Regions from separate parts of the Holdemania sp. 1001302B_160321_E10 genome, predicted to be linked through region 1. Evidence: predicted binding sites of a transcription regulator. Region 1 holds the regulator's gene; each other region holds the start of a gene.

What was found. The regulator Rex, encoded in region 1, represses fermentation and respiration genes when NADH is low (regulators of the CRP and FNR family bind a similar motif). The targets are predictions, from matches to a motif close to GTGAANNNNTTCAC.
Region 2: I2D94_RS02240 (flavocytochrome c) is a predicted target of Rex. The motif match lies at 3,358-3,371, and genes of this name have one in related genera.
Region 3: adhE (bifunctional acetaldehyde-CoA/alcohol dehydrogenase) is a predicted target of Rex. The motif match lies at 5,945-5,958, and genes of this name have one in related genera.
Region 4: gap (type I glyceraldehyde-3-phosphate dehydrogenase) is a predicted target of Rex. The motif match lies at 2,257-2,270, and genes of this name have one in related genera.

Annotation. Positions count from the first base shown of each region.
Region 1 covers NZ_JADNEM010000009.1:1,991-9,861, forward strand. Annotated here, with positions in the region: gene tsaD (tRNA (adenosine(37)-N6)-threonylcarbamoyltransferase complex transferase subunit TsaD) at 1-915, shown strand, start outside; gene I2D94_RS06940 (redox-sensing transcriptional repressor Rex) at 970-1,590, shown strand; gene asnS (asparagine--tRNA ligase) at 1,852-3,234, shown strand; gene I2D94_RS06950 (hypothetical protein) at 3,357-4,193, opposite strand; gene I2D94_RS06955 (hypothetical protein) at 4,281-4,493, shown strand; gene I2D94_RS06960 (phosphorylcholine transferase LicD) at 4,740-5,552, shown strand; gene I2D94_RS06965 (N-acetylmuramoyl-L-alanine amidase) at 5,568-6,872, shown strand; gene I2D94_RS06970 (ABC-F family ATP-binding cassette domain-containing protein) at 6,981-7,871, shown strand, end outside.
Region 2 covers NZ_JADNEM010000003.1:2,973-10,843, reverse strand. Annotated here, with positions in the region: gene yabP (sporulation protein YabP) at 1-196, shown strand, start outside; gene yabQ (spore cortex biosynthesis protein YabQ) at 193-732, shown strand; gene I2D94_RS02260 (septum formation initiator family protein) at 889-1,227, shown strand; gene I2D94_RS02255 (AT hook domain-containing protein) at 1,474-2,172, shown strand; gene I2D94_RS02250 (hypothetical protein) at 2,423-2,686, shown strand; gene I2D94_RS02245 (GNAT family N-acetyltransferase) at 2,838-3,248, shown strand; gene I2D94_RS02240 (flavocytochrome c) at 3,434-4,999, shown strand; gene I2D94_RS02235 (ABC transporter ATP-binding protein) at 5,235-6,950, shown strand; gene I2D94_RS02230 (ABC transporter ATP-binding protein) at 6,943-7,871, shown strand, end outside.
Region 3 covers NZ_JADNEM010000007.1:105,488-113,358, forward strand. Annotated here, with positions in the region: gene I2D94_RS06020 (hypothetical protein) at 1-812, shown strand, start outside; gene I2D94_RS06025 (BtpA/SgcQ family protein) at 809-1,609, shown strand; gene I2D94_RS06030 (PTS sugar transporter subunit IIA) at 1,602-2,021, shown strand; gene I2D94_RS06035 (GntR family transcriptional regulator) at 2,207-2,905, opposite strand; gene adhE (bifunctional acetaldehyde-CoA/alcohol dehydrogenase) at 3,299-5,926, opposite strand; gene I2D94_RS06045 (peptidoglycan-binding protein) at 6,163-7,871, shown strand, end outside.
Region 4 covers NZ_JADNEM010000020.1:36,652-44,522, reverse strand. Annotated here, with positions in the region: gene I2D94_RS12485 (helix-turn-helix domain-containing protein) at 1-974, opposite strand, end outside; gene gap (type I glyceraldehyde-3-phosphate dehydrogenase) at 1,187-2,197, opposite strand; gene I2D94_RS12475 (ATP-dependent Clp protease proteolytic subunit) at 2,352-2,933, shown strand; gene I2D94_RS12470 (GGDEF and EAL domain-containing protein) at 3,297-7,871, shown strand, end outside.

The DNA.
Region 1 (7,871 bases):
AACGTCCATAAAAAATACGGCGGCGTTGTGCCGGAGGTCGCTTCGCGGATCCATGTTGAAAATATTTCCGTTGTGATCGAAGAAGCGCTGGTTCAGGCTGAAGTAACAATGGATGATATTTTGGCGATCGCGGTAACGCAGGGACCCGGCCTGGTCGGCTCGCTGCACGTCGGCGTCCAGGCTGCGAAAACCCTGGCCTGGTATTACGATAAGCCACTGATCCCGCTGCATCACATCATCGGGCACATCTATGCCAACCGCTTCGTCGACGAACTGCGGTTCCCGATGATTGCGCTGGTGGTGTCCGGCGGTCATACCGAGCTGGTCTGGATGAAGGATGAATGGTCATTTGAAATCCTCGGCACAACGCAGGACGACGCGATCGGCGAGGCTTACGACAAGGTTTCCCGGGTGATGGGAACCGGATATCCGGGCGGCCCGGTCATTGATAAAATGGCGAAACTGGGACATCCGCATTACACCTTGCCGAAGCCAAAGACGGAAAAACCGCTTGATTTCTCCTTCAGCGGTCTAAAATCAGCGGTCCTGCAGCTGATCGACCGGGAAAGTAAAAAAGGTGAGGAGCTGAACAAGGAAGACCTTTCCTACGCTTTCCAGGAAGCGGCGCTGGACACGCTGCTGAAAAAGACGATGCAGGCGGTCAGGGAATTTAAACCGAAGCAGGTTGTGCTGGCAGGCGGCGTGGCGGCCAATTCGCGCCTGCGTGAGAAAATCTCGGAGATGATTCAGGAAACGCCGGAGGTTCATCTGACGATTCCGCCGTTATGGTGCTGCACGGACAATGCCGCGATGATTGGCGCCGCGGGATGGACGGCGTATACGCACGGTTTAAACGGCTCGTTGGACATCGCCGCGAACCCGTCGATGGAAATTGAAACAAGTTCAATTCATTAAATCATTCACAATTTAAAACAAGTGTGCTAGAATAATGCAGAAGGGGTTGATAGTATGCCAACAAAGTCAGTCCCTAAGGCTACACTGCAGCGTTATCCAATCTATCTGAAAGCTTTACGCAAACTCAAAAATTCCGGCGTAACCCGGATCATGTCCAAGGAGCTTTCGGAATATGTGGCTATTGAGTCCACGACGATCCGCCGGGATTTCTCATTCCTGGGATCGCTGGGGAAGCAAGGTTATGGCTATGACGTTGACCGCCTGATTGAAATATTCAACGAGCAGTTGGGCATGGGATTCGATGAGAAGATTATTCTTGTCGGAGCAGGCAACCTTGGGAAAGCTTTAATGAATTACAATCGCTGGAACCATGTTGTCGGCGAGATTGTATGTGCCTTTGACATCCGTCCGGAGTCTGTCGGGAAGACGCCGATTCCGGTTTACCACGTTGATGAAATGAAGGATAAGATTCCAGAAGGTTGTCGAATCGCGATCCTGTGCGTTTCGTCGAATGTTCAGGACGCAGCCGATCGTTTGATCGAATGCGGCATTACCGGGATTGTTGATTTCTCGCATGAGCATTTCCAGGTTCCCAAGGGAGTTCTGGTCAAGCCGATCGACGTTGTATCCACGATCCAGGAACTGGTTTTTGAAACCAACAATATGAAAAAGTAGAAGGCAGCGAAAAGAGAACGATCCTATTACTGAAGCACAGCGAGCCGGGCAGGGTGAAAGCCGGAGTTCAGTCAGGGAATGCGGAACACTCTGGGAGCCGGATCGGAGAACTGACAGTAGACGATCCCGTCGGCGGCGTTAACGCACCCTGAGGCCCGATGATTTTGCGATCATCCGGGTAAATGAGGATGGCACCACGTTGTTGAACGTTCCTTGATCAGGAACGTTTTTTTATTCATAAACAAACAAAAGGAGAAAAGTATGCTTACATTCATGACCGTCAGAGAACTTTACGAGATGGCCTGTTCCGGCAGCACCATGGAAACCGATCAGATCGAGTATGCCCAGCTGCAGGGATGGGTCAGAACCAACCGCAACAACGGCTCCATCGGGTTTATCGAGCTGAACGACGGAACGTATTTCCGCAACGCCCAGCTGGTTTATTCTTCCGATCTGGCCAACTTTCAGGACGTGTCCAAATATCTGACCGGCACGGCGCTGACCGTCACGGGAAAAGTCGTGCTGACGCCGCAGGCAAAGCAGCCGTTTGAGCTGCAGGTTACAGAAGTGATTTTGGAAGGCGCCTGCGACAACACCTATCCGCTGCAGAAGAAACGGCATTCGTTTGAGTATCTGCGCGAGATCGGACATCTGCGTCCGCGCAGCAACACCTTTAACGCGGTTTTCCGCGTCCGCTCGGTCCTGGCGATGGCGATCCATGAATTTTTCCAGGATCAGGGTTTTGTTTATGTCAACGCCCCGATCATCACAGGCAACGACGCAGAAGGCGCAGGCGAGGTCTTTACCGTCACTACCCGTGAGGATGGCAACTACGAAGAGGACTTCTTCGGCAAGAAAGCAAACCTTACAGTTTCCGGTCAGCTGCAGGCGGAAGCGTTTGCGATGGCTTTCCGTGATGTTTACACCTTTGGCCCGACCTTCCGTGCGGAAAACTCCAACACAACGACCCATGCTTCTGAATTCTGGATGGTCGAACCGGAAATTGCGTTCGCGGATCTGGAAGATGATATGGATCTGATTGAAGATATGATCAAATACTGCATTCAGTACGTCATGGACAACTGTCCGGAAGAAATGAAATTCTTCAACCAGTTTATTGACAACACGTTATTGGAACGGCTGAATCATGTGCTGAACAGCGAATTCGTCCGGATGCCATACACCGAAGCGATCGATCATCTGTTGAAAGCCAGGAAAAAGTTTGAAAACCCGGTTTCCTGGGGAATGGATCTCAACACGGAGCATGAGCGCTATCTGTGCGAAGAAGTTGTAAAAGGTCCGGTCTTCCTGATCAATTATCCGAAGGATATCAAAGCGTTCTATATGCGGATGAACGATGACGGGAAAACTGTGGCAGCCTGCGATTTGCTGGTGCCGGCAGTCGGTGAACTGGTCGGCGGTTCTCAGCGTGAAGAACGGCTGGAAGTGCTGCAGAGCCGAATGAAGGAAATGGGTGTTCATGAAGACGGACTGCAGTGGTATCTGGATCTGCGCCGCTATGGCGGCTGCCAGCATGCGGGCTTTGGTCTGGGCTTTGAACGATTCATCATGTATGTTACCGGAATGCAGAATATCCGCGATGTGATCCCGTTTGCCCGCACCCCGAAGAACTTATTGTTCTGATTGAGTTTTCCTTCAATCAACTCAGCAATTCAATTTAATTTTACTGAAGATGAACTGACAAATGAAAAAGAGTTAAACGTCGTTTGGATATTTAACTCTTTTTCATTTTAATATTTCCAAAGTTAACGATGAAGAACGGCTTGCTTTATTTGAACATTTTGATTCGCTTTTTCATGGATTTGTCTTTGAAAATCTTCCGGTGTATGAATTGCATCTAAGCTTTGAATAAGGTCAAAAAGTGTTTCTCCGTCAAGTTCTTCGATTTGTTTTTCTTCCTGCTCGGTCAACTCTATCCGCTGTTTCAGCACAAGCTTAACCAACATTTTCTGACCTTCTATTCTTCCTTGTGCAATTCCTTTTTCATAAACCACCTGTTCATCCCGTTCGTCAAACCTGGCCCGCATCCGGGCCAGCGCCAAATTGGTGTCTCTTAAAAAATCCATTTTCTTCTCTTCCATCATTTGAATGATTTCCTCCTTTTCTGATAATTCCTGAATCCACTTCTGTTTTTCTGCAACGTGACTGAACCGAACCGTGTAGTGTATTTTCTCCGACAGCCTCCATTCTTCCACTGGTTTCTTTTCCAGCGCTTCCAGCTTATCCATTTCCACCCAAAGAATCCGGCATCGCCCGTCCGGTAAAGGAATTGCCTTTTCTTCTTTCGTATAACGATAATCATGCAGATAACCGTCATTCTTTTGGAGTTGCGGGACATGGTTGGTAAGCATGACCTGAACGACCGGATTAAACTCATACAGATCACCGACACAGAGCTGATCGGCAACGATGCGGGACAGATATCCCTGCGAACGCATTGCCAATGAATCACTCATCTGATAGTTCTGCATCTCAAGATTGATTACAAGGAGGGTTCCTCGTTCATCTTCAGCTTTAATCAGTAAATCAAATCGAATCCCTTTCTCGCCGCGATGATTTTTTACAGGCTCGGTATTCATCATCGAAGTTCGGACTAACCGGCAGAGAAAGAGATCGGAGAAATAAGCGATCCGGATCTTTCTGGATATTTCATCCTCAGAGCCGAAGGTGTGGCGGAAGACGTCGTTTTCTCGGAAATCAATGGTGGCCAGAAGCTGACGGATTTGAGCGGAATCCAGACAGAGCGTCAGCGGTTGCAGGGGATCGTTGTTATGAAGTTTCTTCGTATTTTCCATCGCAATAAAAACCTCCTCTACTTTAATATTGCGGAAAATCAGAAAAAGCCTCATAAAAAACAGAACTTTGTAAAAATACTTTATTGAGTTTGTCTTTCAAATTAATGTTAACTCTTTTGAATTGTCATTTCAAGGGTAAACTGAAAGTTAAATGCCAAATTAGAAATAATTGGGGAAAGCATGACAAATATCCAAATAAAAGATGCATGGAGCCTGAATGGCTGTATATTTATGACATAGCCTTTGAGAATCAGACCCTTTCGTTGCGTACAAACTAAAAAAACTTGAGGTTGATCTTCAATTCTCTTATAATAGAGCGTAGGATGTGATGACATGAAAAAATACGTATTAAAAACAGATGAAAACGGCAACGAGATCACAGTTGCCGATGTCCATAAGGTGCTTTTGGAAATGCTCAAAATGATTGATGGCATTTGCCAGAAATACAACATACCTTATTTCCTCAACGGCGGCAGCGCCTTAGGTGCGGTTCGCCATCAGGGCTTTATTCCATGGGATGACGATGCGGATATCGCCATGCTTTATGAAGACTACAAGCGCTTTATCGTCGCTTTGAAGCAGGATCTTCCGGAAGGCTATACCTTTCAATGCTTTGATACGGATAAACGCTATAATCCGTTAATTCCGGGGATGAAGATCCGGAAAAAAGGAACGTATCTGAAAGAAGTCAATACGTTGTTAGCCAACCGCTGTACTGAATGCGACGGAATTTTCATCGACGTTTTTGTTTATGATTACTGCGCCGCAAGCAAAACCATGGATCTGCCGCTGCGGATGTTGAATCAGCTGATTATGCCGTTTATCATTCTCTTTGACAACCTGGGCATGAATCCGTTGTTCCTCAAGCGCTGGTTCGTTTCCAACGCCCGGATGTATGGGAAACTTAATGAAGGAAGCAAGAAGATCGGCTTTGATCTGACATGGACGTTTAAGAGTCCATTGAAACCATTTATCTTTGATTATGACGATATCTATCCTGTTCAGTATGTTCCGTTCGAGGACACGCAGCTGCCGATTGCGCATCATCCGCACGAATACCTGTGCACAGCGATTGCACCAAGCTACATGACGCTGCCGCCGGAAGAAGAACAGAAACCGAAACATATCGTTGACATCCGGTTATAAGGAGTTTTGGAAACCATGACAGTGGAACCAAGCTATGTCCCGCGCGGCTCCAAACTGCGCTGGAAATCTTTCCTGTTCATCTTTATCGCCTGCTGCATACTCGCGTATGGAGGGCAATGGTTGTTGAATCAACGCCAGAAAAAACAAGTCGATACGTATGGCGTCTGCGGTTTGAGTAATCAGAAAACCCGGCAGCTGTTTGAAAATCAGATTGTTGATGAAGCGCAGCTGTTGTCGTTGGGCGATTATCTTTACTATGGAGAAACGCTCAATCTTTATCATGAGACCTATAACCGCAGCGGTCAGGATCTTTTTGCCGGCAAGACAGTCATTCTGCGCAATGTATGCAGCGGTTTGGATTTTGTTTATATGATGGAAAAAAACGCCGACGGTCAGATTCCTCTGGAAGATCTGGACGAAGGCTTTTATCAGGTTTTCATCATGCAGGATCTGAAAGAAAAACAGCTTGTCAGTGATAAAAAACTGCGCGATACCTTCTACACAGTGACGCGGGAGAACACGAATAAAAAGATCGAGCTGATTGCCGATCAGAATCTTTTCGACAACCCGGAAGAAGAACCGTTTTTACAAAAAAACTACGTGTTTGTCCAGGTGAGCACCCAACCGCAGCCGGAAGACTGGATCGATGTGATGATCGATCCCGGCGCGATGCATCAGGATAATGGCTATACCGACAAAGGAGTTCATGGAAACGGCTTGTTAGCGTATGAAGAAAATTACAAAATTGCCGTCAAACTGAAGGATCAGCTTGAAAAACTGGGCTTGAAAGTCGAACTGACGCGGGATCTGGATGAAATCGTCAACAGTTACGGCGAGGATGGCCGGCTGGATCGCGCCTATTCCCAACATGCGCGGTATTACATCAATATCGAGATGAAAAGCGCGACAAACGTCAACTTGCGGGGAACAGATATCGTTTATTCTTCCTTTTCTTCTAACCGTATGGCTTCCACAGTGCTCAAATCCATCGTCGAAAATACATCCCTGACGTATGCCAGGGAAGCGACGGGATCGGCCAGCGGGACGAGCATCGGCGAAGATGGAACTGCGTATGACGGTCAGAAAATCATCCGTGAATCGGGTGGACGAATCCTGGGCGCCGGGACCTTTTCTGAAGCTTCCCGTCAGAATCAGGCGTTTGCGGCGGAGAATCGTTATGGCATGCAGGCATTAACGATTCAGTATTTGTTTTTAAGCAACAGTGAGGATGTTGCAGCGTGGCAAAATGAGCTTGACAGGATTGCAGAAGCAACGGCTGCCGGATTAGCGAAAGCGATGCGGATTCCCAGCGGCAGTTAAACCTTACGGGCGCAAAGTTTCAGTTAAAATCAAGAATGAAAAAATTCGGTAACCTGCCAGTTCAAACGGCAGGTTCCTGTTGTTAATCAAGGAAGGAGAGTGACATCCATGCTCTATCAAATCAGCCGTGGGAGTAAATCTTTCGGCACGGAAACCGTGTTTGAGGATATACAGTTTGAGATCCGGGGCACTGAGAAAATTGCGGTCGTCGGCCGCAACGGATGTGGAAAATCGACGCTTTTAAAAATTATGACCGGCGAGCTGGATCTGGACAAAGGTGAAATTCACAGTACCTCCGGCACGCGGATCGGTTATCTGGCCCAGACGACCTTTCCAGACGAAACCTTAACCGTCCGGGAAGACCTTGAAAAAGTCTTTGAACCCTTGCAGAAATTGAAAGCTCAGCTTGATAAGCTGACAGAACGCATGGCAACGGATTACAGTGAAGCGGTGCTGGATCGTTATGCTCAGCTGGAGACACAGTTTGAGATGGCAGGCGGTTATACGTGGCAGTCGGAGTTAATGACGGTGTTTACGAAGTTTGGCTTTCAGGAAGAAATGCTGGATAGAACGATCAATACCTTTTCCGGCGGTCAGAAAACACGTCTTGCATTTGTTAAATTACTTTTAAGCAAACCGGATATACTGCTTCTGGACGAACCGACCAACCATCTGGATTTGGAAACGATCGAATGGCTGGAAGGGTATCTGAAGCGATACAGCCGGGCTGTCGTGCTGGTTTCCCATGACCGGATGTTTCTCGATCACATTGCGGAAGAAGTTTATGAGCTGGAATATGGTTCGATGAAGCATTACACCGGCAACTACACGAGCTTTCAGAATCAGAAGCAGCAGGATTTAATCCGTCAGCAGCAGATGTATAATCGTCAGCAGAAGGAAATTGAGCGGTTGGAAGGCTTGATCGAGCGCTTCCGCTACAAGGCGACAAAAGCGGCGATGGCGCAATCGAAGATCAAGGCGCTGGAGCGGATGGAAAAG
Region 2 (7,871 bases), on a different contig from region 1:
CAGCTTCGACAGCAATGAGTTTCTTCTGGAAACCAGCCAGGGCTGGATGCTGGTGCAGGGGAAGGATCTGACATTGGGCAAGCTGGATACGGAACGCGGCGAGGTCAGCATCCGCGGCCTGATCGACCGCCTGGAATATATCGTAAACAAAAAAGGACCGGGCAAGGAATCCTTTTTAGGTAAGCTGCTGAAATGATTCTGCTTCCCCAGCAGTTTCAGGCGCTGGTCTATCATTTTTTCAGCGGCTGGGTATTCGCCCTGACCTGGAGCGGCATGAACCGGCTGACGTGGCACTATCGACGCCATTTTGTGCGCTGGGTGATCGAAACGCTTTACTTTTTTCTTTTCGTCACGCTGATGTACGCCGGCCTGCTGCCGATTACCGGCGGGCAGACGCAGACGTATCTGATCGCCGTCTTCGTGCTGGGCGCCGCAGTTTACCTTAAATTTTACGCGATGACCTTTTCTCCCTTATTTGAAGGGCTTGTGCGCGGTATCGTCAGGCAGCTGACCGGATTTAAGAAACAAAAAGCGAAAAGTCAGGCGGCTTTTAAACATCGCCAGGAAATCCGGCATAAGAAAAGGGACGAAAAGCGGCAGAACAAAAAGTTGAAGCATCAGAAAAAACATCACGAAAAGCAGCTGAAGCGGCAGAAGAAAGAGGAAAAACGGCAGATCAAACGAAGCCGGAAACATCCCGGCCGTGTGCCGCCGAAGGAAGAATCTGACTGAAGTGCGGATTCTTTTCGTATTTTTTCATTTCAAGCGGTTGTAGCCGCAGTCAGTTCACCGGAGTTTCACTTGCGTTTAAATGAATTTTCAGTATAATAAAGATGCACCTAAATTTTTATCATTTTCGCAAGAAAACAGGCGAAGGAGGAATTGAACTTGACAGCTGAAAATAAAAATGAGCCGAAAACCGTCAAACCCAAAGGACGGAAAAAACGGAGCATGCTTGCAAAGTTCATCAGTCTGGTCGTAATCTGTTTTTCCCTGTTTATGCTTTACGGCGTAGTTAAGGAAATCTTAACGACGATGGAATTGAAGCAACAGATCTCCCGAGTTGAGGAAGAACTGAAAACACTCCAGGAAGAAAATAAATATCTGACACTGCAGCGGGATAAACTTGAAGATCCTGCTTACGTACAAAGCTATGCGCGGGGAAGCTTTATGCTTTCCAAGGAAGGCGAACAGATTTTCTATCTGCCGTCGGACGATAAGAAATAGCCAGGAAATACGCAATCACAGCCGGGTCTTGAAGACCCGGTTTTTTTGTTTTCCACCGCCTGGATCCCGTTGCGCCTGAAAGAATGATGTAGGATTACCTGAAAAACAAAGGAAAAATAAGCGATTTCCAGAGGTTAAATCCTTATAAATCAACTATTTTTCATACAACGACACGTTACGCGGGATTTCGACAAACCCCAACCCCTATAATGACGCTGTCAAGGTAAAGAAAGTGAGTGAATAAGGATGAAGGGTCCGGGAATCAACGATTATTTAAGAATACTTCAACAGAAGAAGCAGGAGGCGCATGATCGAGGGGAGAAATGGATAGAAATTAGTTCCAAAGAGCTGCATCAGGAGGTGTCGCCGGAACATGCGACAATGCCGACCTGTTGTCAGGCAATTTACAAACTGTTGTATCAGGGTGATGAAATTCTGCAGCGGCCGAAGGGACAGACCGGTTTTGGTTCGCATTTGCGCGTGCGGTATTACGTCGATAATCTGAATGACCGGGAAGCGATGTTCCCGCCGAAAAAACGCGGCCGGCCAGCCAAGAGCGAGGAACAGAAACGCCGCGACCGAATGCTGAAAAGCAGCCGGAATACGGAAGATCTGCGGCGGATTTTAGCGGCCTGGCTGAATGAACGCGGCTGGCAGACCACAGAGTTTCCCAACAAGATTCAGGCGGAAAAAGACGGAATTACCTGGATTATCGAAGTGCAGGGAACGCATCGCGGCCGCCGGCAGCCTCTGCCGGTGAAGATCAACGCGATTCTGAAAGACATCAGTGAGGATACGGCCAGTTCCGTTCGATACAGCGTCGCTTTTAACGATTCTTCAGTGTACCGCAAGCAATGGAGCGAGATTCCGAAGGTGGTCAAAAACAAGCTGAATGTCAGCGTCATTCTGGCGGATAAAAGCGGGAATATTCAGGAAGTCAAATAATCGTCAGTTCAGGACTGAGCGAACCTCCTTTAAAACAAAACGAAGAAAGATCCGGGATCAGAAAACGGATCTTTTTCTATGAAATCGAGAAAATTCGTGCATATTTCCAGGAAATGGATGAAAAAGTAGACTTTACCTGACGATTGAAATATAATTAGAATTACTGGAAAAACCTCTCATTTTTGACATAATCAGGACTGGTGCATAAAGTCTACTTTTTGAGACAGACAGGGAAAGACAGGTGAATGGCATGGAAGTTTTCGGAATCAACAGCGCGATTGAGCATATTCTGATCTTTTTAAAAAATGAAGTGAACGCCGCGGAGCTGACGGATTTACGAAAACCGGCTTATCAGGAATCGCTGCTTGCGGTGCTGATCGAATGTCCGCTCGGTTTATATCGCCTGGAAACCTGGCAGGAAGTCTTCCGCTGGCTGAACTGGACGTTGGTCTTTTCGGATTATGATGAATTGAAAGCGGCTTTGGAAAGCGCGCAGAGGAAAATGGAAAACTAAGAACTGCGGGCGCGGTTCTTTCTTTTACTTCTTGCGGGAAACCGAAGCGGCAAGCATAAACTGAAACTGGCTGTCCAAACGCCAAAGCAATCCAACCGCCAGCGGTCAAACTGATCGGCGTTGTTGGATTGATAAGAAAAGGAGGCTCGCCATGATCATTCAAAACCTGCGTTCAGGCCGGGAAAACGAAATTCTGAGACTGTATGAAGCTGTCGGCTGGACGGCCTATTTAAGTCAGCCGGAACGGATAAAACCCGCTTTCGATCACTCGCTCTGCGTGCTTGAACTCTGCGATGAACAAGACCGGCTGATGGGGTTTGTGCGGGCGGTGGGCGATGGTGAAACAATCCTCTATATTCAGGATCTGATCGTCGACCCGTCGATTCAGAATCAGGGATGGGGAACTCTGCTTTTAAAAACCATGTCGGACAGATACCCGCAAGTCCGTCAGAAAATCCTGCTGAGCGACGACGTTGCAGAAACGCTGCGCTTTTATCGTCGGCTGGGCTGGCAGCCGGTAACGGAGCTGCATTGTCAGGCTTTGATCAAAATCATTCGTTAGCAGAACGTCGTAAATTCGAAGATTAATAACTCAATAATCCGTTATTAATTTCCTTTCGTTATGAAAGAAAGCTGCGAAGCAACAGGTTTTAGTAAATTGTGTATAATTTGTGAAAAATTTCTTGATTCTCCGGCTTAAATTGATTACTATAAAAACGCAAAAGCATTTGCAAAGGAGAGAATGAAATGAAAAAATTAGTTGCTCTTACTCTTGCCAGCTTGATGCTTCTGGCGGGCTGCTCCAGCACGCCGAAGAACGACGGCAATGAGGCAACACCGACTCCGGAAGCGGCAGCGACAGAAGCTGATGTTATCGTCGTAGGCGCCGGCGGAGCGGGCATGACAGCGGCGATTGAAGCTGTAAACGCAGGCAAGTCGGTTATCGTGATCGAAAAGGCAGCGATGACTGGCGGCAACACCACGCGTTCTACCGGCGGCATGAACGCGGCGAATACACCGGAACAGGATCTGCTTGACTTCGCGGAAGACGCGGGCGTCGAAAAGATGCTGGCGAGCGCGAAGGAAAACTATCCGGATTTAGCGGAGCTGACAGCCACGGTTGAAAAGCAGTATGAAGAATACAAAGCCAATCCGACAGGTTACTTTGATACCGAAGAGCTGTTTATGCTGGATACGCTGGTCGGCGGCAAGAACCTGAACGATCACGCTTTAGTTGAAGTTCTGGCGAATGAAGCGAAGAACGGCATTGAATGGTTAAAGACAATCGACGCGAACCTGTCGCAGGTCGGCAGCTTCGGCGGCGCGAGCGTCAAGCGGATTCACAAGCCGGTCAACGACGAAGGCAAGACAGTCGCAGTGGGTTCTTACCTGGTTCCGAAGCTGACAAAAGCAGCGGAAGACAAAGGCGTTCAGTTTGTAATGGAAACGGCGGCGACGGAATTAGTCGTTACTGACGGCAAGGTTACCGGCGTTAAGGCTGGCGATACGACGTATACCGGCAAAGCAGTTATTCTGGCGACCGGCGGTTTTGCGGCGAATACGGAAATGGTTCTGAAATACAAGCCAGATTATAAAGGCTTTGTCTGTACGAATGCTCCGGGCATGACGGGCGACGGCATCGTGATGGCAACGGCCATCGGCGCAGATACCGTGGATATGGAACAGATCCAGATCCATCCGACAGTTTCTCAGGAAACCAGCGCGTTGATCACAGAAGGTCTGCGCGGCGACGGTGCGATTCTGGTCAACAGCGAAGGCAAGCGTTTCTTTGACGAAGTCGGCACGCGTGATGCGGTATCGGCAGCGGAAGTTGCGCAGCCGGGCGGATTTGCATGGCTGATCGTCGACAACAAGATGGTCGAAGCTTCCAGCGTTATCGCGGGATACATCAAGCAGGGCCTGACGGTGGAAGGCGCCGACGTTGAAGCGTTAGCGGCGGCAATGGGCGTTGACGGCGCGGCGTTAGTTGAAACAATGGACAAGTGGAATGCCTGCGTCGAAGCCGGCAAGGATGAAGAATTCGGCCGGACCAGCTTCGCGAACAAGCTGGACGAAGGTCCTTACTATGCGATCAAAGTGGCTCCGGGCGTTCACCACACGATGGGCGGTCTGAAGATCAACACAAACACGGAAGTTCTGGATGCTTCCGGCAATCCGATTCCGGGTCTGTTCGCAGCGGGCGAAGTCACCGGCGGCGTGCATGGCGCTAACCGTTTAGGCGGCAACGCGGTGGCGGATATTATCGTCTTCGGACGGATCGCCGGCCAGCAGGCGGCGGCTTACGCAAACTAAGCAAGATTAACAATATCGAAGAAAGAGCGGATGTTCAGGCATGAATGTCCGTTTTTTTATGAATTTACCGTTAAAATAGGAAGTTTGAATTCTTTGTTTCATTTATTTTCTTTTGATGAATGCTATTTTTGAACTGGAAAGTTGATCGCGGACTGGTATAATGATAGAGAAAAGCTTAGCTTGCTAACTGTTGATAAAGGAAACTAAGTATGTGGAGGGGGAATGGGAATCTGTTATGGAACTCTTGAAGAAATACTTGAAACCGCTGCTGAAAGAGATGTCGATCAGCTTTTTGATGAAGACGCTGGGGGCGCTGGCGGTTTTGCTTCTGCCGTATCTGTTGGCGTATGTGATTGATACGATCGTGCCGACGAAGGACATTCAGCGGATTGTAGTTTACGGTCTGATCATGATCGCCGTGTCCATCGCGGGCTGGATTTTTGACATTAAGGCCAATCGGCTTGCCTCGCGCGTAGCCCGGGACGCCACGATTCACATCCGGCATGATCTGTTTGAAAAAACGATCCGACTGTCGTGCCGCAAGGGGGATGAATTTACGATTCCATCGCTGGAAAGCCGTCTGACCAGCGACACCTACAATGTCCATCGGATGATCGGCATGATTCAGCGAATGGGCGTCCGCGCGCCGATCCTGCTGATCGGGGGAATTGTGATCACGCTGATAATGGAGCCGGTGCTGGCGCTGGTGATGCTGGCGACGCTGCCGTTTATCACGCTTTTGGTTTACTCCAAAGCGACCAAGGGTATTCCGATGTTTACCAAGGTTCAGCGGGCACAGGACCGGATGATTTCCGTCGTGCGGGAAAACGCCCAGGGCATTCGCGTGATCAAGGCACTGTCCAAAGCGGATCATGAAAAAAAGCGTTATGAAACAGTCAATATGGGACTGGCGAACGAAGAACTCAAAGCCAATACCCGGATGGCCGCGATCAATCCGCTGATGAACCTGTTTATGAACCTTGGACTGGTCGGCGTCATTCTCGTCGGTGCGTGGCGGGTCAACGGGGGACTAAGTGAAACCGGCAAGATCATCGCCTTCACCAATTACTTTACGATCATTACCAACGCGATGATGTCGATCAGCCGAATCTTCGTCATGGTCTCCAAGGGCATCGCCAGCGCAAACCGGATTGAGGAAGTGCTTCAGGCCCACGATGAAATGGAAATCATCGCCGACGATTCTCCGCTCAATGACAAGATCGTTGAATTTGATCATGTCAATTTCTCCTATCTTGGCGTAAAGGATAACGTCGAGGACATCACGTTTGAATTGAAAAAAGGCCAGACGCTGGGGATTATCGGCGCAACCGGTTCCGGCAAGTCGACGATTCTGCAGCTGCTGATGCGCTTTTACGACGCAGACAGCGGCACGATCCGGATTCACGGCCGCGATATCCGCAGCTATGATCCGAAGGATCTGCGGAAGGAATACGGCATCGTCATGCAGAACGATTTCATCTTTCAGGATTCCGTGCGCGAAAACATCGCTTTCGGCCGACCGATCGACGACGAGCTGCTGGATGAAGCGACGCAGATTGCTCAGGCCCGGCCATTTATCAAGAGTCTGACCGATGAATTTGATTATAAGCTGAACTCCAAAGGCACCAACCTTTCCGGCGGCCAGCGCCAGCGGATATTCTTATCCCGAGCGTTTGTCAACAATCCGAAGATTCTGCTGCTGGACGATTCCAGCTCGGCGCTGGATTATGAAACCGACGCCCGGCTGCGCAAGGCAATCAATACGCACTTTGCCGATACGGCCAAGGTGATCGTTGCCCAGCGGGTTTCCAGCATCATGCACGCGGATGAGATTCTCGTGCTGGATCAGGGAAAAATCGTGGCCCGCGGAACACATGACGAGCTGATGCAGACCAGTGAGATTTACTCGTCAATCAGCGACAGCCAGATGGGAGGTGCGCTGCTTGAATAGAAAAGCGACAATCCGACGGTTGATCGGATATTTAAAGGAATCTCAGTTTCTGCTTTTACTGGCATGTGTGACGACGATCGTCGCCAACGTGCTCGCATTGTACGGCCCGAAGCTGACCGGCGTCGCGATCGACGCAATCGGCGGTCCGGGACAAGTTAATTTTGACAAGGTTCTCTATTACTGCGTTCTGATGATCCTTTTCTATGTTATATCCAGCGTGCTGACCTACATCCTGCAGATCATTCTGCTGCAGGTATCAAAGAAGATCACGCACCGGATGCGCAGGCAGGTGTTCGAGCATCTGCTGGAGCTGCCGGTCAGTTATTTTGACCGCAACCAGACCGGCGATATCGTATCCAAAATTTCCTATGATATCGACACAATCAACACCTCGCTGTCCAGCGATATTCTGCAGCTGGTCACCGGGGTGATCACGGTTGTCGGCTCGTTGTTGATGATGTTGTCCATCGCGCCAATATTGGTGCTGGTCTTTGTCATCACCGTCCCGATCACGCTGGTGTTTGCACGCTATCGGATGATTAAAGTCAAGCCGCTGTTCCGCCGGCGTTCCCGCAAGCTGGGTGAGCTGAACGGTTTTACGGAAGAAATGTTGTCAGGCAACAAGACGATCAAGGCGTATGGTCAGGAAGATACGATCATCACGAAGTATGACAGCCGCAATGAGGACGCCAGCCAGGCCTACTACACCGCGGACTATGAGGGTAGTATTATGGGGCCTTCCGTCAACTTCGTCAACAACCTCTCGCTTTCCTTAATCAGTATGTTCGGCGCGATTCTGTTTCTTCTGGGCAAAATCACGATCGGCAACATTTCCTCGTTTGTCATGTATTCGCGGAAGTTCTCCGGTCCGATCAATGAAACAGCCAACATCATCACAGAGCTGCAGACCGCGGCGGCTGC
Region 3 (7,871 bases), on a different contig from region 1:
CCGGCCTGATCCTGATCAACCAGCTGCTTGATTATTGCTGCGCGACCCGGGGCCAGTCCAGCTATGCGATCATCAACGCCGTCAGCGAGCTGAGCGCCCGGATCCAGACTCAGCTTCAGGCGGACTTTGAGGTCGGCCGCGCAGTGCAGGCGGCTGTGGAACAATTTCAGTCCGCCGGCCGCGCGCATCGTCAGGCAATTATTGCCACGGCTTCCGCAGTATTGAAAAACTGCCGGAAAATTCTGCTTTATGATTATTCCAGCACGGTGGATGCGGTGGTTCAGCAGCTGGCTTCCGATACGGAGATTGTCATCGCGGAGAGCCGGACGATCAGCGGCGGTCTTCCGTTTGTCAAAACCTGTGTTCAGACGCATCAGTCTGTTTCATTCATTCCGGATGCGGCGCTTTGCCAGGGGCTGAAGGGGTGCGACGCCGTGTTGATCGGCGCGGAAACCTTTTATCCCGACGGCACGGCCTTGAATACGGCGGGTTCGGAGATGGCTGCGCTGCTGGCGCATTGGCAGCATGTTCCATATTATGTGCTGACAACGGCTCAAAAGGCGGATATGAGGGCGCTGCAGGGCGGCGGCAAGGTGATCGAACCGAAAGATTTGCGCTTCAAAATGGCCGAAGGAATGGCGGAGGCGGACGCTGAACGTCTTGATTTCCATGTTCAGGGGTGCGTTCCGATTGCGCCGGAGTTCATCACTGCCTATATCACGGAACTGGGCGTGCTGCCGCCAGCGGCCTTGTTCAGCGCTTTATGGGCCTGGAAGCCGGAATATTTCAGAAGGAGGGAAGAAACGGAATGATGTCTGAACGATCGCGCATCCTGGCGATGCTGCAGCCGGAGGCCATGCCGGGAAGTTATTTGAATCAGGGCCGGCGTTTTCCGGAGATTGCTGCCAATTTGATGGCGGAAGCCCGGCAGCTGGCGGAGATTGGCTATGATGGTTTTATTTTGCAGAATATGCATGACGGTCCGCTGCGTCAACAGGCTCAGCCTCAGACGCTGACCTTTATGACGGCGCTGGCGGTAACCCTGCGGAAGACATTTCCCGATAAGCTTCTGGGAATTCTGGTAAACTGGGACGGCGTCGCTTCATTAGCGGTCGCGGAAGCGGCGCAGGCAGATTTTATCCGGGTCGAATATTTATATACCGGTCTCAGCGTCAGCTTATGCGGTCTGGTTGAAGGGCAATGTGCCGAGATTCTGGAATTGAAAAAAAAGCTGGGCAGCACGATGCCTGTGTATGCGGATGCGCAGGAAGTCAGCGGGCATTTTCTGGGAGCGCCGGATAAGATTGAAGAAGCGGTGCGGATCGTGCAGCGGGCCTATGCCGACGGCCTGTTTCTGAGCGGAAAGGATCAGCAGGAAAGTCTGGCGTTGCTTGAAAAGCTTCGTCCGAAGCTTCCGCAGACTCCGGTTATTCTCGGCGGCCGGGCAACCGGCGATAATATTTATGAATTGATGAAAGTTTATGACGGCGTGTCGGTCGCAACCTGGATAAAAGACGGCGATATGCGCAATCCTGTCAATCTGGACAAAGCGCGGTTCTTTTATAATGAAGCCCGCCGCGGCTGGCTGGCAAGGAAAAACCATGGGTAATGTTCTCTTGTGTACCCACAGCACCCTCGCTGAAGGGTTTGAGCGTGCGGTGATGATGATCGTCCGCGCCGCGCCGTCGCTGGAAATTCTCTGCTTTGAAGATGGCTGCAGTATTGAAACGCTGATGGAACAGATGCGGAAAAAAACAGAGCGGTTTCGTCAGGCGAACGAGACTTACTGCATCGTCACCGATCTGTTCGGCGCCTCTCCCTTTAACGCCGCGATGCAGGTCTGCGCGAAAGAGGCAGGTTTCGTTGTAACCGGCGTGAATCTGGCTCTGCTTCTGGAGCTGTTGACGCTGCCCGCATCCAAGATGACGCAGGAACGATTGAAAACGCTGATCGAGCAGGCGCAGGATCAAATTCGTTGTTATGATCCGGCAGCTCTGATGAAATCATCCGATTCAGTATAACGGAAATCAACCCCATCGACGGCTTGACGTGTTTAAGCCGCTGATGGGGTTTTTGTTTTGACCTCAGGTCTTTATAAAACGAAAAAGCTCCAACAGGAATACTGGAGCTTGAAGATTCGTCGCAAGCCCGTTTCTCAAGGGCGATCACGCCGGTTTCTCCGCGCGCTGCTTTCTCAACGATCTCGCTAACGTGTGTTATTTAAATGGACGACATATTTGTAATCGAGCGCCCGATAGCTGTTTTGCGAAAACTCAATCGGTTTGTTGTCCGCAGTGTAGGTAATCCGCTCCCGATACATAATCGGTTCATCTTCGCTGATGAATAGTTCCTGTTTCAGCTGGCGCGAGGCGATGCGGGCTTCTATGATTTCATCCGCGCAGCCGATCTGAATTCCCAGGGTTTCATATAACTCATAAAGCGAGGTATTTTCATCCAGATCTTCCGGTTTGATCAGGCAGCCGATCTGCGGGTGAATATACGTGTCATGAACGCCGATAATCCGGCCGTTCTTTAAACGCAGCCGTTTTAAAAAGTAAACCTCCCCGCCTAACGGAAGCTGAAGATATTCGCTGACCAGCGGATTGGCAGGCTCGGTTTTAAACTGCAGAATGATCGACGAGGGCCGGCCGCCGGATTTCTTAAGCGAAGTTGAAAAACCAACGACCTCGCCAAGGTTGCTGTAGGTTCTTAACGGCATCACTTTTGCCAGTTTTCCCCGTTTGCGGCTGATATAGCCGGCGTCTTCCAGATCTTTCAGCGATCGGCGGATAGTGATCCGGCTGACATTGAATTCTTTTTGAAAATCGAGTTCCGAAGGCAGACTTGAATTCTCAGGATATTGCCCTGTTTCTATCCGACTTAGGATAATCTCATAAATTTTCATGTATAAAGGCGCTTTTTTTTCCGACGCATTCCCATTGATTTCCGAGGTCATTCTATAAGATTCCTTCCGCATGGTAGATCAATTTTATTGGCCTCATTATACCATGGATAAAGTGGGTTTTCAATGTAGCCCGGCCGTTCTGACGCTGCGGAAAGTTACGGTGTCCGCGGGTTTTATGCGGCAAATTTTAAAATAAGCTTGAACGATGAACGAAAACAAAGTCTGACGGACTGCCTTGTTTTCTCAATCCGGTATACTTTTAAGCGTAAACAGAAAAATCCCGACCCGGCGAAGCGGCGCCGGAACGGGATTCAGGAAAGGCGGAACGTCTGAACTGAGGAACATCAGTTCCAACAGAAATGATTGGTATGAAGAAGGGAAAGGCGGACTCGTTTATTTCGTGTAATAGCTGGTGTCGCCTTCATAGGAAGCCCGCAGGATGTCGATCATATCATTGACCATCGGCACGCGCGGATTGGCTGGGGAGCACTGGTCCTCGTAAGCCAGATAAGCGATCTTTTCCTTCGCGGCGTCCCAGGCCTTCGCATCCAGCCCCTGTTCCTTGAAGCTCATCTTGATGCCGCAGTCCGCGCCCAGATCCGCGCAGGCTTTGGCGTAAGCGACGACGCCTTCTTCAACCGTGTTGAACTTCAAGCCGATCAAGCGGGCCAGTTCCGCGTATTTCTCATCGGCTTTGTAATAGTTGTATTTCGGCCAGACGCCCGGCTTTTCCGGCTTGGTTCCGTTATAGCGGATGACGTATGGCAGTAAGATCGCGTTGGCGCGGCCGTGCGGCACGTGGAATTCAGCGCCGATCTTGTGCGCCAGAGAATGGTTCATGCCTAAGAATGCGTTGGCGAAGGCCATGCCCGCTAAGGTTGCGGCGTTATGCATCTTTTCGCGCGCTTCCGGGTCATTCTTGCCGTTGGCAACCGCCCGCGGCAGATATTCGAAGACCATCTTGATCGCCTGCAGCGCCAGACCATCGGTGAAGTCGGAGGCCAGCGTGGAAACATAGGCTTCTGTGGCATGCGTCAGCACGTCCATGCCGGTGTCGGCGGTAATCGAAGCCGGCAGACTCATCGTCAGCGCCGGGTCGACGATCGCGACAGTCGGCGTCAGGGAGTAGTCGGTCAGCGGGTATTTCTTGTTTTCCTCTTTATCGGTAATGACGGCGAACGGCGTTACTTCTGAACCGGTGCCGGAAGTCGTCGGGATGCAGACCAGCTTGGACTTTTTGCCCAGTTCCGGATAGCGGAAGGCCCGCTTGCGGATGTCCATGAACTTCTGCTTCAGATCGTCAAAGTTGACGTCCGGCTGTTCGTAGAATAACCACATGCCCTTCGCCGCGTCCATCGAGGAACCGCCGCCGATCGCGATGATCGTATCTGGCCGGAACGCCTGCATCAGGCTCAGGCCCTTCTTGACGGTCTGGATGGACGGATCCGGTTCGACGTCGCAGAACAGCTGAACCTGAACCTTGTTGCGGCGCTGTTCCAGCTGATCGGTAACGCGGGTGACATAGCCCAGATCGACCATCGAGCGGTCGGTAACGATGAAGACCCGCTCCACGTCCCGCATGCTGTGGAGATATTCGATGGAATCTCTTTCAAAATAGATCTTGGACGGCACTTTAAACCACTGCATATTGTTTCTCCTCTTTCCGATCTTCTTGATGTTCAGCAGGTTGACGGCGCTGACGTTATCCGATACGGAGTTGTGGCCGTAAGAGCCGCAGCCCAGGGTCAGGGATGGGATAAAGGAGTTGTAGACGTTGCCGATGCCGCCGAAGGTGCTCGGTGAATTCCAGATGATCCGGCAGGCTTTGATCCGTTCGCCGAAGCGCTTCGCCAAATCCGCGTTGGCAGTGTGGATGGCGGCGCTGTGACCGATGCCGTTGAACATGACCATCGCTTCCGCCTTATCGAACCCATCTTCGACCGCTTCCGCTTTCAGCATGGCCAGCACCGGCGATAATTTCTCGCGGGTCAGCGGTTCGTTCGGTCCGACTTCCTTGCATTCGACGATGATGATGCTGGTGCGCGGATTGACGGTGAAGCCGGCCCGCTCGGCGATCCAGGCGGCGGACTTGCCAACAATATCCGGATTCAGCTTGGCTGCGCCGACATTTTTGGTGAAGGCCTTGACGCCGAACATGTACTGCTCGAGCATTTCTTTTTCTTTCTTATTTGCATAGTGGACATTGTAATTTTTGAACTGATCCTTGACGTCGTCATAGATTTCCTTGTCGACGATGACGGCTTGTTCCGATGCGCAGATCATGCCGTTGTCAAACGCTTTGGACAGCGCGATGTCGTTGACGGCCTGCTTGATATCGGCGGTCGTTTCAATGTAAGCCGGAACGTTGCCCGCGCCGACGCCCAGGGCCGGCTTGCCGCAGCTGTACGCCGCCTTGACCATCGCGTTGCCGCCGGTAGCCAGGATCGTTGCGACGCCCGGATGATTCATCAGCGCCGAGGTTGCTTCCATGCTCGGATGTTCGATCCACTGAATGCAGTTTTTCGGCGCGCCTGCTTTGACCGCCGCTTCATAGACGACCTTGGCGGCCGCAACGGAGCACTGCTGGGCATTCGGATGGAAACCGAAGATGATCGGGTTTCTCGTCTTCAGACAGATCAAACTCTTGAAAATTGCGGTGGACGTCGGATTGGTGACCGGGGTGACGCCGGCGACGACGCCGACTGGTTCGGCGACATAGGTTAATCCCTGAACCTCGTCTTCCTTGATGACGCCGACCGATTTCAGATGCCGCATATGGTTGACAACATATTCGCAGGCGAACAGATTCTTGGTGGCCTTGTCTTCAAAGACGCCGCGCTTGGTTTCCTCAATCGCCAGTTTGGCTAATTCGCCGTGTTTATCCAGGGCTGCGACCGAACATTTGGCGACGATGTAGTCGACCTGGTCCTGATCCAGCTTTAAAAAGTCATCCAGGGCTTTCAAGCCGTTTTCAACTAATTGATTGACTTCCGCCTGAGCCGGGCTAAGTGTTTCTTCCATCAGAATATCCTCCTTGTTGTGAATTGTTTCACTTGTCTTTACGGGTGTGATTATAGCATGTCGAAATGGACGTTGCAATAGGCTTATGACAACTTTTTCACAAGTAAACGGTTACATTGGAAAAATGTTTTTCCGGTACCGCTTACATCAAAATTCTTCAAAAATCGACAGAATTCCGACGGCCTGCCCAGCTGAAAAAGCCGCCGCCGCATATCGTAGCAGTGGAGGTGACAGCGATGCAATATGGTACTTTAATCGTAGAAGTAACCGTCGCTCAGCAAGCACTGCCGATCGAAGGCGCGGCGATCTTGGTGACTAACGAAGATCAGACCATCAACCTGCGGTTAAGCAGCGGAGCGAACGGGAAGAGTCCGGTAATTCGAATCGAAGCGCCCGACCGCGAGTTGAGCTTGAATCCCGACAACCAGACAACCCCGTACGCGCAGGTGCATGTAACGGTGTCCAAGGCCGGATTTGCGGACCGGACATTCCGCAACGTTCAGATTTTTGCGCAGGAGGAAGCGCTGCTGCAGGTGGACCTGCTCAATGCCGACGAGGAACTGGCCCCGCAGTTTGAGGAATTCATCGAGATTCCCGAACATGCCCTGACCCGTTCCATGGCCCGTTCCTGCGGCTGCTCGCGCGGGGGCTGCTGCGGCTTTAACGAGAGTGTTGCCGCGGGCGATGCCGAGGAATCAATCGCGCCGTACATTCTGGATTATCCGATTATCCCGAAATATGTAACCGTGCATCTGGGCCGGCCGACATCCAATGCCCAGAATGTGACGGTAACCTTCAAGGACTACATTAAGAATGTAGCGTCCAGCGAAATTTATCCGACCTGGCCGGAACAGAGTCTGCGCGCGAATATCTACTGTCAGATTTCACTGTGCTTGAACCGTGTGTATACCGAATGGTACCGCAGCCGCGGTTATTCGTTCGATATCACCAACAGCACGGCGTTCGATCAGTATTTCGTGTATGGCCGGGATATTTTTACCAGCATCAGCAAGATCGTCGACGATATTTTCAACGAATATATCCGCAAGGTAAACACGGTCAATCCGTATTATGCGGAATATTGCGACGGCCGGCAGGTATGGTGCAAAGGCTTAAAGCAATGGGGCACCGTCGATCAGGCGAACAAGGGGCTCAACGCTTTCGAAATCCTGCAATATTATTATGGCGACGATATTGAATTGATTGACACAAGCCGGATCGAAGGGGTTACCGGATCGTTCCCGGGCTTGAATCTGCAGCGCGGCGTGCGCAGCGACAGCGTGGCGATCATCCAGAATCAGCTGAACCGGATTGCCGTGAACTATCCGAACATTCCGCCGACCTATCCGATCGACGGCATTTTCGGGGAAGGTACGGAAAATGCGGTCAGGGCGTTTCAGCGTCAGTTCTCGCTGACGGCGGACGGCATTGTCGGCAAAGCGACGTGGTATAAAATTTCCTATATCTATGTAGCGGTGAAAAAGCTGGCCGAACTGAGTTCTGAAGGTGTTGAGGACCGGCTGCCGGGCGTCTATCCGGGAAGAGCGCTGCGTCAGGGCGACCGCAATGTCTATGTGCAGGAAATTCAGTTTTACCTGCAGAAGATCGCGCTGTTTACCTCGCGCGTGCCGACGGTGAAGATCGACAGCAGCTTCGGCGCTTCGACCCGCAATGCTGTCGTGGCATTTCAGCGGCTGGCAGGCTTAACGCCGGACGGCATCGTGGGCCGGCAGACCTGGGATACCCTGGTGCGGGCGTATCGGGAAACGCAGTCGATCGTCCCGCCGCTCTCACAGAAGATTCCGGCCTATCCGGGAACGTCGCTGCGCTTAGGCAGCCGCGGTGAGAATGTCAGCATCATGCAGATGGCGCTGAATGTAATCAATCAGGGCTGGGGCAATTCCAATCAGCTGGTCGTCGACGGGATCTTTGGTGCGGCGACGGA
Region 4 (7,871 bases), on a different contig from region 1:
CCTTCCCGGGTAATGCCGACGCTGATATCTCCGCCCGCGGCGATTTTCGCAACGTCCTTCCATTCAGAAACTTCACATTGTTTAGCGCTGTTGTCGCCAGTGCAGACAACAGTCCCGTCTTTTTTTAATCCCAGCGTGTGATTTTCACCTGCCGCAATGGCCGTGATCCCGCTCCATTCGCCGACTTCGGTCTGATGCTGCCGGGAACTGCCGGCCGCGACGACCATGCCGTTTTTCTTCAAGCCGACGCTGTGCCGTGCTCCCGCCTTGATGGAGGTGATGTTCGCCCAGCTGCCGACGTCAAGCTGACCTTCGTCGTTGCTGCCCTGGCCTTTCACCGTCCCGTCGGTATTCAGCACTAGCGTGAACTCCTCGCCCGCCGCAATCCGATTTTCCGCGGTCATGATGTTGGTGACGTTCTCCTTTTTTCCGCCACTCAAGCTGTTCAGCGCCAGAATCAGAAGCAGCACGCCTAATCCGATCCCCACAGCCGCGCCGATCAGTTGAGTCTGTTTCTTCTTTTTGACGCTGGCCGGTCCGGGTTTCGGCCGGGCTGTACCGGCGGCATGCGGCGATACCGGGGATTCTTTAACAACGTTCAGCGGTTTGGTCTTCTCCAGATCTTTCACAGCCGGAATGACGCGCGTCTGACCCAGCTTTTCCTGCGGCGGAATCGGCTCATTGATCAGCGGGGGGGCAGGCACTTCCTCCTCCGGCTTCTTCATAAATGGAATATCCAGTGTTTCATGCAGATCCTTTTCCGGAAGCTTCACCGCTTCGTTGCGGACCATCTCATCCAGACTGACATTGAAGCATTCCGCTAATAAGATCAGATGATCCACATCCGGAATCGCTCTTCCGTTCTCCCATGCCATATAATCCAGAACCGAAACCTGCGCTTTCTCGGCGACAGTCTGTTGTGAAAACCCGTTATATTTTCTTAGCTGTGTTAATTTTTCAGGCAGCTTATTCATGTCCAGCACTCCTTTCCTCTGTTGTGATATAAAAAGGGCCATAAAAATCCATTAATATCATCCCTGTTTTCACTCCGATTGTCAACCGCTGTGGACCGCAAAGTCCGTTTTTACCGGGGATTTCCTGTCAAATTTTTATTTTTTTCCACAAAAAAGCGCAAAAAAAAGCGACTTTGGAAAAGCCGCTTTCTTTATGCCTTTGACTTTCGCTCTTACAGTTCAGCGAAGTATTTGATTGTACGAACCATCTGGCTTGTGTAGCTGTTCTCGTTATCGTACCAGGAAACAACCTGAACCTGATAAGTATCGTCGTCAATCTTGGTAACCATGGTCTGTGTTGCATCGAACAGAGAACCATAAGTGATACCGATGATATCGCTGGAAACCAGTTCTTCTTCCGTATATCCGAAAGACGGGTTGGAAGCAGCCTTCATCGCAGCGTTGATGCCTTCTTTCGTAACATCTTTGCCCTTAACAACCGCAACCAGCAGCGTTGTGGAGCCTGTCGGAACCGGTACACGCTGAGCAGAGCCGATCAGCTTGCCGTTCAGTTCCGGGATAACCAGACCGATTGCTTTGGCAGCGCCGGTGCTGTTTGGAACGATGTTGATCGCAGCCGCGCGAGCACGACGCAGATCACCTTTACGCTGAGGGCCGTCCAGAGTCATCTGATCGCCTGTGTAAGCATGAACTGTCGTCATGATGCCGCTGACGATCGGAGCGTATTTGTTCAATGTGTTCGCCATTGGAGCTAAGCAGTTCGTGGTGCAGGAAGCCGCGGAAATTACGGTGTCTTCCTTTGTCAGAACGCCTTCGTTAACGCCGAAGACAACCGTCGGCAGATCGTTTCCGGCAGGAGCGGAAATGACGACTTTCTTCGCGCCGGCTTCGATATGAGCGGAAGCCTTTGCCTTCGATGTATAGAAGCCTGTGCATTCCAGAACGACGTCAACGCCCAGTTCTCCCCAAGGCAGTTCTTTCGCGTCAGCCTTCGCATAGATTTCGATTTCGTGTCCGTCGACAACGATCGAAGATTCCTTCGCTTCAACTGTATGTCCTGTGAAAGGGCCCTGAGCTGAATCATATTTCAACAGATGAGCTAACATTCTAGGGCTTGTCAGATCGTTGATGGCTACAACTTCATAACCTTCGGCTACAAACATCTGGCGGAAAGCAAGACGTCCGATGCGTCCAAAACCATTAATCGCAACTTTTACTGTCATTTTATAGACCTCCTTATGACACGACTTAATTATAGTGTTTAAGGCATAAAATGTCAATTGTGAATGACTTCACTTGACGGTTTTACAATTTTTTTTCATCGAGGTATTGATCCGCTGAATTCTGGCATACTGTAAAAGGAAAGGAGTCTTCTCCATGACCTTAATTCCTACGATTATTGAACAGTCCGCCCGCAGCGAACGGGCTTACGATCTGATCTCCTGTCTGTTGAAGGAGCGGATCATTTTATTGACCTCGCCGATTGACGACACGGTATCCGGCAGCCTGTGCGCGCAGCTGTTATACCTGGCCTCGCGTTCGTCTCAGGATATCCAGCTGTATATTAATTCCCCCGGCGGCAGCGTCAGCGCCGGGCTGGCGATTTACGATACGATGCGGCTGATCCGCTGCGACGTATCGACGATCTGCATGGGCATGGCTGCCAGTATGGCCGCCGTCCTGTTAGCCGGAGGAACCCGCGGCAAGCGCTATGCCCTGCCCAACAGTGAGATCATGATTCACCAGCCCCTGGGCGGCGTCCAGGGACAGGCCGCCGACGTCAAGATTGCCGCCGAGCATATCCTGCAGATCCGCCAGCGCTTAAATACACTGTTAGCCGGCGACACCGGCCGCAGTCTGCGGGAAATCAGCGAAGACAGCGACCGCGACCGCTACTTCAGCGCCGAAGAGGCAAAGAATTACGGTTTGATCGACGATCTGGTGCATAAACAAAAATAGCGCTGCGAAGATTGCACGAATTTCCAATCCCCGTTTCCCATCCACCGAGCTCTTAAATCGCCCGCAGGTTCTCTGCGGACGTTTTTTTTATGTTATGGCCGGTTCTTGCCGCTTCCTTCAATCCGACTGATTTCCGCCTGTTTTCCCATCGTTTGAATTCAAGGCGAGTGAAGTGAAACTTTGCCGCTCAAGACCGGTTTGCCCACCCTCAGTCTGCCCGTTTTTTTATCCGCCCCCTGCCGCTCCCGAAAATTCGCTGTCCGCGCTGACCCCGCGCTGGTTTTTGCCCCGGGGTTATGCTATCCTTATATTATTAAATGAGAATCAAACTCGCACGGATATCGAAAATGAGGCAAACCGATCATGGAAAAAAATACAGTTAAATTACGCGAAGCCTTTGAACAATTAGTGGACGCCGTCTTTCTTTGCCGGGATTGGCCGGCATTGAAGGAAGCGTTGAGCGAAGCGCTGATCTGCCGCGGGCTCTATCCGGACATGATTGCCGGCCGCGACGATCTGCTTTTGTCGTTAAACCGCTACTATAAACAGACCCTCCCGCCTGTGCAGATCCGCTGGATCAGTCTGGAAGTCCTGCGCGAACAGCCCCATCTCTGCGCCCTGTTCGCCGCCTTTGAGCTGGACTATCCCGACGGGAAGACCGCCTGTCTGCAGCTGCGGGCAACGTTGGAAGAACTACCCCGGCCCGTCTATGTGCGGCTGGACCTCGATCTGCCTGCCTCGCGGGTCTTCTCGCCGCAGCCGCAACTTTTCACTGCCCATCCGCGGCTGTTCACAATGGCGGAACCGGCGCTGCAGGCGGAGATGGCCGGTGTGTATCTGGAAGCCAACATGCCGTTGTTTTATATCAGTTCCCCGCTGCTGAAGCAACTCGGATTCACCTACGAAGAATTCTATGCTCATTGTCGGAATCAGCTTGATCTGATCCTGGTTCCCGACGATGTCGGAACGATGAAAACCCAATGTGAAGACGCGTTTCAGCATGGCGATGAATTTCAGATGCCTCTGCGGTTTGTGCGCAGGGACAGAACGGCTTTGTGGCGGCAATGTCAGGGCTACCGCTTTCTGACAGATCAGGGCCGCATTGCGATCCTGCTTCGATTTGCCGATATCCACGCTGTGAAAGAACGTCAGGCTGAATTGGAGACGCAGATTCGTCAGCTGCGCCAACGCAACGATGAGATGGCGATGTTAACGGACAATCTGCCGGGTGGAATCTGCCTGCTTCAGCTCGACGACGCGCAGACCCTGCTTTACGGCAACCGCCGGTTTTATCAGCTGCTTCAGACTTCGGAAGATGAAATCCGTCAGCGTTATCAAAACGAATGGATCCGGATGGTTCATCCCGATGACCGAAACGCCGTTTTAGCCCAGATCAAAGAAGCCTTCACCGCCGGCTTGCCCGGCTTGCACTATCAGCTGCGGGTTCCGACAAAAACCGGCATTTTATTTCTGATGGTCTATGCTTCTTTCGCGCTGACCGGCAGCGTCCAGACGATCAACTGCGTTGTGCTCGACATCACCGAGGGCAAGCAGCGGGAAATGAATATCGCGATCAACGAGCAGAGGATGACGAAAGCTCTTGAACAGGTCGGCTGCGTGCTGTTTGATTATGACTTTAAAACCAATCAGATTCTCGGTACGCCGCAAGCCTGCGCCCGCTACAATTTTCCAGACACCGCCGTCAATCCGGAATATTTTATCGACCGCGGACTGATCCTGCCGCCCTTCGGGGAATCTTTCCTCGCGATGATTCACCGGCTGCGTCAGGGAGAGGAACGCGTAAGCTGCATTATTAAAAACCGCAATCAGGACAACATCGTGCACTGGTCGCAGCTAACGCTGGTCACGCTGCCCGACGAGTTTGGGCAGACGGAACAGGCCGTCGGCATCATTGAAGACATCACGCTGCAGAAAGATGCCGAACTGGCTTACGCCAAGGAGCAGCAGTACCGCAAGGCCATCGCGGCCGGCGCCTGTCTGATGATTGAGATCAATCTGTGCGACAATCTTGTGGAAAAAATCAGCGGCGACTGGGGCTTTTTGATCGACGACGCGCTGCGGACGCCTTACGATCAGTTCCAGCGCCGCATCGCCCGGCAGCAGATCCATCCCGACGACCGTCCGACGTTTCTTTCGACGTTCAGCCGGGACGCTTTGAAAGCCGCGTTTAATCAGGAACAGCGGGAAATCACGCTGCAATATCGCCGGTTGTCGGAAAAACGCCAGATGGTATGGGTGGAAACGACTGCGCATATCATTCAGGATCCGGCGACCCAGCATCTGAAGGTGTTGTTTTTTATCCGCGATATTGATAAAGAAAAGAAACATGAGCTGATCCTGCAATATCAATCCCAGCGGGATTCGCTGACCGGCTTATTGAACAAAGGCTCCTCTGAAGCTCAGATTCAGTCGGTGCTGGAAAACGATCCCCAGGCAATGCACGCGCTGTTGGTTCTGGATATCGACGAGTTTAAAAAAATTAACGATACCTTCGGCCATCTCTATGGTGATCAGGTGCTTTCCCGAATTGCCCGGCAGATCCGCGAGGTTTTCCGCGGCGATGATGTTTTGGGCCGGATCGGCGGCGATGAATTCGCGATTCTGATGAAAAACTGCAAGACGGAACAGATCGTACGGGAAAAAGCAGGACAGCTGTGTCAAAAGCTGGCGGCGTTGTTTGACGACAGCGTTTCCTGCAGCATCGGCGTTTCTTTCTATGCCAAGGACGGAACTTATTTCTATCAGCTCTACCAGAACGCAGACATCGCGCTCTATCAATCCAAACGTCAGGGCAAGAATCAGGTGCAGTTTTACCTGCCTTCGATGAAGCAGGAAAGCTGGACGGTCAACAGTACCGAAATCGACGAGCTGCGCACGGAAATGCCGGTGATCGCAGCAGCGCCGGGGCTGGAAGAACATCTGACCTCGCAGCTGCTTGAGGAATTAAACGACGTGATCTATGTCAGCGATCCAAAGACTTACGAATTGTTATTCATCAACCGGACGATCAAAGAAGATCTCAATATCATCGACGACTACATCGGCAAGAAATGTTATAAGGTGCTGCAGGGCCGCGATACGCCGTGTCCGTTCTGCACCAACGACAAGCTGAAATTCAACGAATATTATGTCTGGGAGCATACCAACGAGCTGATGAACCGGGATTTCATCGTCAAAGATAAATTGATCCAGTGGCAGGGCCGGACTGCGCGGATGGAATTTGCGATGGATATCGCTGAACACAATCATTTAAGCAAGGAACTGTCATTGCAGCTGGAGCGCGGCAACGCGCTGCTTGAACATGTGCGCCAGATCGTCGACGCGGATTCCGTCAGTCTGGCGATAGAGGAAAGCCTGACCGGTATCGGCCGCTATTACGCGGCGGAGCGGGTCGTGCTCAGCTTTTTGCAGGAAACGCCTCCGGTTTACGAGTGGATGAAGACGCCGCTGCCTTCGTTCAAGGAAGTCTGGAACAATCTGGCGGAAGTGCTGCTGGAACCGGGGTACACCTATTTTCATGCGCACGACGCCTATGTCTTAGTGGATATCGACGCCTTGAAGAGTCAGAACGCCGAACTGGTGCGCACGTTTTTACGGCTGGGTGTGCGGTCGCTGCTTGCGGTGCCGCTGCTTTCCCAGGAGAAGATTATCGGCTGCTGCGCCATCGTCAATCCGTCGGCGCAGGGACAGGATTTAAGCTTTGCGGAATCGCTGATCGCCTTTTTGGTCAGTGAACTGCTTAAATATCAGGCGGTGGAACAGCTGCGGTTTATGAGCTATCACGATCCGCTGACGGGGCTGGGCAACCGCAACCGGTATGTCGAGCAGCTCCAGCATTGGCAGCGGCATCCCTTATCGCAGGCGGGCGTTCTGGTCTGCGACGTCAACGGGCTGAAGCAGCTCAACGAGCTGTATGGGCATCACTATGGCGATCAGGTCCTGATCGAACTGGCGCGGATTCTGAATCTGCATGCCCGGCCGGAGCAGTTATTCCGCTTAGGCGGCGACGAATTCATTGCTGTCTACGAGAATATTTCGCACGCGGAATTCCAGCAGCGGCTGGCCCGGCTGAAAAACGCGTTTACGATCATTGTCAACGGCGTGTCAATGGGCAGCAGCTGGAGCGGGGACGAGCCGGACGTCAGCGCCTTAATGAATCATGCCGATCAGCTGATGTATATCGCCAAGCAGAATTATTATAAAACGACTTACAATCTGTCCAAGCATTACCGGCCGGAGACCTATCAACAGCTGATGGAGGCGCTCAAAGAAAACCGGTTCACCGTCTATATCCAGCCAAAAGCCGACTTGGAAAGCGGACGGATCCTGGGTGGGGAAGCCTTGATCCGCTATCTGCATCCGCAGATGGGTGTGATTCCGCCCGCGCGCTTTGTCCCGGTGCTGGAAAACGAACATCTGATTCGGGTCATTGATTTGTTTGTCCTCGACGAGGTCTGCCAGATGCAGCAGCGCCGGCAGCGGCAGAGCCGGAATGCCGCGGTGTTGTCGTTAAATTTCTCACGCCTGACCTTGTTGGAAGAAAACATGGCGCTGGAGGTGGAGAAAATTTTATCGCGCTATGATTTCGATCCTTCGTTAATTGAAATTGAAATCACTGAAACAGTCGGTGAAATTGAAAAGGAAACGCTGCGCACGGTCATTCAATCGTTGAAACGGTTGCATCTGCGAATTTCCCTGGATGATTTCGGGACAAAATACACCAATTTAAGCATGTTGACGGTTGCGGATTTCGACGTCCTGAAACTGGACCGCAGTCTGATTCAGGGACTGGTCGATTCCGCGCAGAATCAGATCATCGTTGCCAGCATTATTTCCATGTGTCATCAGCTGGGGGTCAGCGTCATCGCCGAAGGGGTCGAAACTGAAGCGCAGCGGGATAAACTGCGGCAGCTGGGA